2 regions of the Lacticaseibacillus paracasei subsp. paracasei genome follow, and region 1 is predicted to be linked to the other one. Evidence: a T-box and tRNA genes for the amino acid it is inferred to sense, from the RefSeq annotation. Region 1 holds a T-box; the other holds one or more tRNA genes.
The links. The T-box of region 1 lies ahead of LBPC_RS06225 (valine--tRNA ligase). A T-box ahead of a tRNA ligase gene usually reads a tRNA of that ligase, here a tRNA-Val.
Positions count from the first base shown of each region.

Region 2: it has a tRNA-Val gene. The T-box ahead of LBPC_RS06225 (valine--tRNA ligase) is inferred to sense a tRNA for this amino acid. The anticodon was not compared.

Region 1 covers NZ_AP012541.1:1,244,097-1,246,465, forward strand. Annotated here, with positions in the region: gene thiI (tRNA uracil 4-sulfurtransferase ThiI) at 1-77, shown strand, start outside; gene LBPC_RS06220 (redox-sensing transcriptional repressor Rex) at 383-1,036, shown strand; T-box leader at 1,119-1,320, shown strand; gene LBPC_RS06225 (valine--tRNA ligase) at 1,410-2,369, shown strand, end outside.
Region 2 covers NZ_AP012541.1:801,528-803,896, reverse strand. Annotated here, with positions in the region: tRNA gene LBPC_RS03930 (tRNA-Gly) at 1-2, opposite strand, end outside; tRNA gene LBPC_RS03925 (tRNA-Phe) at 22-94, opposite strand; tRNA gene LBPC_RS03920 (tRNA-Asp) at 100-173, opposite strand; tRNA gene LBPC_RS03915 (tRNA-Met) at 181-254, opposite strand; tRNA gene LBPC_RS03910 (tRNA-Ile) at 303-376, opposite strand; tRNA gene LBPC_RS03905 (tRNA-Met) at 385-458, opposite strand; tRNA gene LBPC_RS03900 (tRNA-Pro) at 485-558, opposite strand; tRNA gene LBPC_RS03895 (tRNA-Arg) at 563-636, opposite strand; tRNA gene LBPC_RS03890 (tRNA-Gly) at 697-768, opposite strand; tRNA gene LBPC_RS03885 (tRNA-Thr) at 802-874, opposite strand; tRNA gene LBPC_RS03880 (tRNA-Lys) at 916-988, opposite strand; tRNA gene LBPC_RS03875 (tRNA-Val) at 991-1,063, opposite strand; rRNA gene rrf (5S ribosomal RNA) at 1,072-1,188, opposite strand; rRNA gene LBPC_RS03865 (23S ribosomal RNA) at 1,311-2,369, opposite strand, start outside.

The DNA.
Region 1 (2,369 bases):
GCGTGAAGATTCAGGAGATCAAGTCATCGGATCAATTTATGAATCAAGATCAAGATGTTATTGCTGAATTGCTTTAAAAAGAATGCCTGTTGTTTGCCTATTGATGATAGTGGTCATGGCAAACAACGGGCGTTTTTATTTAATAAAGGAAACATTTCACAAAAGCTGAGACTTTTGACGGTTTTCATCTTATGGTTATCTGTGGTGATAAAGTCAGAAGCACAGACCAAACTGCCCGGTCGCTGACAGATGATATGATAACATCAGTACAATCCTAACGATTCATGCCAGTCATTACTTTTGAAAAAAGATAGCCAAGCAAGCCGAATTCTGGTAAGCTAATATGTGAAAAGAGTAACAAAAGCGTGCGGAGGTGTTCAAAGTGGTAGTCAGCAAGCAGGCGTTATCACAGGCAACAATTAAACGGATTCCCGTGTATTATCGAACGGTTAAAGACTTGCAGCAGACCGGCGAGAAACGGGTGCGGTCTGATCGATTAAGTAAATTGGTGCACATTGCCCCAGCAACGATTCGACGTGATTTTTCTAATTTTGGCGATTTAGGCCGAAGTGGCTATGGCTATTCGGTTGACTTGCTTGCACAGGTTTTTGGCGAGTTGCTTGAAGTCCACTCAGAAGAACAGATGGCGTTGGTGGGTTGTGGTAATTTGGGCCGTGCCTTGCTGACGAATAATTTTCGCCGCAACCCTGATCTTTCTATCACGATGGGCTTTGACACCGATCCGCAATTAATCGGGACAACGATTGCCGGCGTGCCGATTTATGATTTGGCCGCTTTATCTGAAAAATTGCGTCCGAGTATGCACACCGCTATTGTCTGCGTCCCAAGCTCGGCCCAAGCTGCAGTGGTGCGCCAATTAGAAGCGCAAAACGTCACTGCCATTTTGACCTTTGCTCCCAAACCGGTTCCTGCCAAACCGACAACCACGATTCGCTACATTGATCTCACCAGTGAACTGCAAGCCTTATTGTTTGTCGATCATCAAAAGCAGGTTAAACGAGTGTCGCAAGGGTAGCACAACTGAGCCGTAGCAGGCTATGTTTCCGAAAAGGATAGCGCTAGCGATTGACCCGTCAAAATCAACGAGTTATAATTCAGCTAATGCAATGATCAAGAGGGCCATGGTCTTTTTTTCCAGCGACAAGGTGGTTGGTGCAAACCTTGAAAAAGGCTATGGTTGTAGCTTGTGAGCTGCCGTCCTGAAGTGAGTAGGGAGCGGCCGGTGACAGCCGTTATCCTGAACCAAGTGGGGGATTGTTTCCCAATTTAGGTGGTACCGCGAGCTGACTCGTCCTAATTTTTTTAATTAGGGCGGTTTTTTTTATTCTCGTAAGTCAGCTTGCGGGCCGCGTTACTGCAGGAACAGAAAAAAATGTGAGGTGGAGCCAATGAAAGAGCAAGAATTAGCACCTAAGTACGATCATAAGGCCGTTGAAGCTGGCCGGTATCAAGAATGGCTAGATGAGGATGTTTTCAAACCGAGCGGTGATCAAAAAGCCAAGCCATACTCGATTGTCATCCCGCCGCCAAATGTGACGGGTAAGTTGCACATGGGCCATGCCTGGGACACAACGCTGCAGGATATTGTGATTCGCGAAAAGCGGATGCAAGGTTTTGATACGTTGTGGCTGCCCGGAATGGATCATGCCGGAATCGCGACCCAAGCCAAAGTTGAAGCTAAGTTGCGTAAAGAGGGCATCAGCCGCTATGACCTAGGGCGCGATAAATTTGTTCAAAAAGTTTGGGAATGGAAAGACGAATTTGCCAAGACGATTCACAGTCAGTGGGCGAAGATGGGGTTGTCACTTGATTACAGCCGCGAGCGTTTCACCTTGGATACGGGACTTAACGAGGCTGTTCGTAAGGTCTTCGTTGAGTTGTATAAGCAAGGCCTGATTTATCGGGGCGAATATATCGTCAACTGGGATCCACAGGCCCGTACGGCGTTGTCGGATATCGAAGTCATTCATGAAGATGATAAAGGCGCCTTCTACCATGTGAAATATCCGTTCGCAGACGGGAGCGGTTATATTGAGATCGCCACAACCCGTCCCGAAACGATGATGGGCGATACCGCCGTTGCTGTCCATCCTGGTGACAAACGCTATCAGGACTTAGTTGGCAAAGAGCTGATTTTGCCGCTGGCTAATCGCAAGATTCCAATCATCGAGGATGCGTATGTTGATCCAGCATTTGGGACAGGGGCGGTTAAAATCACGCCGGCACATGACCCTAATGACTTTCAGGTAGGAAATCGCCATGACTTGAAGCGGATCAACACGATGAATGAAGATGGCACGATGAACGAAAATGCTGGCAAGTACAATGGCATGGATCGCTTTGAAGCT
Region 2 (2,369 bases), 440 kb from region 1:
GCATAAAAATGATTATGAATATGGCGCGGGACAGAATCGAACTGCCGACACATGCAGCTTCAATGCATTGCTCTACCGACTGAGCTACCGAGCCGCAAACGGTCCCAACGGGACTCGAACCCGTGATCTCCTGCGTGACAGGCAGGCGTCCTAACCAACTAGACCATGGAACCATATAAATTGCGGGAGCAGGATTTGAACCTGCGACCTTCGGGTTATGAGCCCGACGAGCTACCGAACTGCTCCATCCCGCGATAACAATAACATATCGATTATACCGAACAGCGACCACCCTGTAAAGATGGACCTTGTAGGGCTCGAACCTACGACCGGACGGTTATGAGCCGTCTGCTCTAACCAACTGAGCTAAAGGTCCAAGCTCAATCGCGGCGGGGGGGATCGAACCCTCGACCTCCCGGGTATGAACCGGACGCTCTAGCCAGCTGAGCTACACCGCGAAAAACTAAGGGACAAAAATGTCCAATCGGGAAAACAGGATTCGAACCTGCGACCCCCTGGTCCCAAACCAGGTGCTCTACCAAGCTGAGCTATTTCCCGATAATGCACCCAGTAGGAGTCGAACCTACAACCTTCTGATTCGTAGTCAGACACTCTATCCAATTGCGCTATGGGTGCAAATCATGATAATGCCGAGGATAGGTTTGACCAAGCACACCCTCGGCACTGTGCTTGGAAAGCGGAAGACGGGATTCGAACCCGCGACCCCCACCATGGCAAGGTGATGTTCTACCACTGAACTACTTCCGCATGAAACATGGTGCTATCAAATTATTGGTACCATGCCGACTAAAGGATTCGAACCTTCGACCCCCTGTTTACAAGACAGATGCTCTACCAACTGAGCTAAGTCGGCGAAAAATCGACTTGAGCCGCCATTTAAAACCAATAATTCTCTGAGCCGTGACAGGCTCGAACTGTCGACCCACTGATTAAAAGTCAGTTGCTCTACCAACTGAGCTAACGGCTCAATGGAGGATACAGGGCTCGAACCTGTGACCCTCTGCTTGTAAGGCAGACGCTCTCCCAACTGAGCTAATCCTCCATATGTAAGCGTGGCAGCTTCCTACCCTCGCAGGCAGTTTCCCACCAACTACTCTCGGCGTGAAGAAGCTTAACTTCTGTGTTCGGCATGGGAACAGGTGTATCCTTCTTGCTATCGCCACCACACTTATGAGAACTTTGCGCTCTCAAAACTGGCTATCATTGTTTAATTGCTGCCTTGAACTTAACGTACTTGTCATCGAAATGTGTTCGCAGTCGCAGAAACCTGCGCCTGCTTGCACGCTTACTTGGTTAAGTCCTCGACCGATTAGTACTGGTCCGCTCCATGCATCGCTGCACTTCCACTTCCAGCCTATCTACCTGATCATCTCTCAGGGGTCTTACTTCCATATAGGAATGGGAAATCTCATCTCGAGGGGGGCTTCACACTTAGATGCTTTCAGCGTTTATCCCTGCCGTTCATAGCTACCCAGCGATGCGCCTGGCGGCACAACTGGTACACCAGCGGAACGTCCATCCCGGTCCTCTCGTACTAAGGACAGCTCCTCTCAAATTTCCTGCGCCCGCGACGGATAGGGACCGAACTGTCTCACGACGTTCTGAACCCAGCTCGCGTACCGCTTTAATGGGCGAACAGCCCAACCCTTGGGACCGACTACAGCCCCAGGATGCGATGAGCCGACATCGAGGTGCCAAACCTCCCCGTCGATGTGGACTCTTGGGGGAGATAAGCCTGTTATCCCCAGGGTAGCTTTTATCCGTTGAGCGATGGCCCTTCCATACGGAACCACCGGATCACTAAGCCCGACTTTCGTCCCTGCTCGACTTGTCAGTCTCGCAGTCAAGCTCCCTTATACCTTTACACTCTGCGAATGATTTCCAACCATTCTGAGGGAACCTTTGGGCGCCTCCGTTACATTTTAGGAGGCGACCGCCCCAGTCAAACTGCCTACCTGACACTGTCTCCCGCCACGATTAGTGGCGCGGGTTAGAGTGTTCATACAGCTAGGGTAGTATCCCACCAACGCCTCCATCGAAACTAGCGTTCCGATCTCTACGGCTCCTACCTATCCTGTACAAGCGGTACAAACACTCAATATCAAGCTACAGTAAAGCTCCATGGGGTCTTTCCGTCCTGTCGCGGGTAACCCGCATCTTCACGGGTACTATAATTTCACCGAGTCTCTCGTTGAGACAGTGCCCAAATCATTACGCCTTTCGTGCGGGTCGGAACTTACCCGACAAGGAATTTCGCTACCTTAGGACCGTTATAGTTACGGCCGCCGTTTACTGGGGCTTCAATTCTGGGCTTCGCTTGCGCTAACTCATCCTCTTAACCTTCCAGC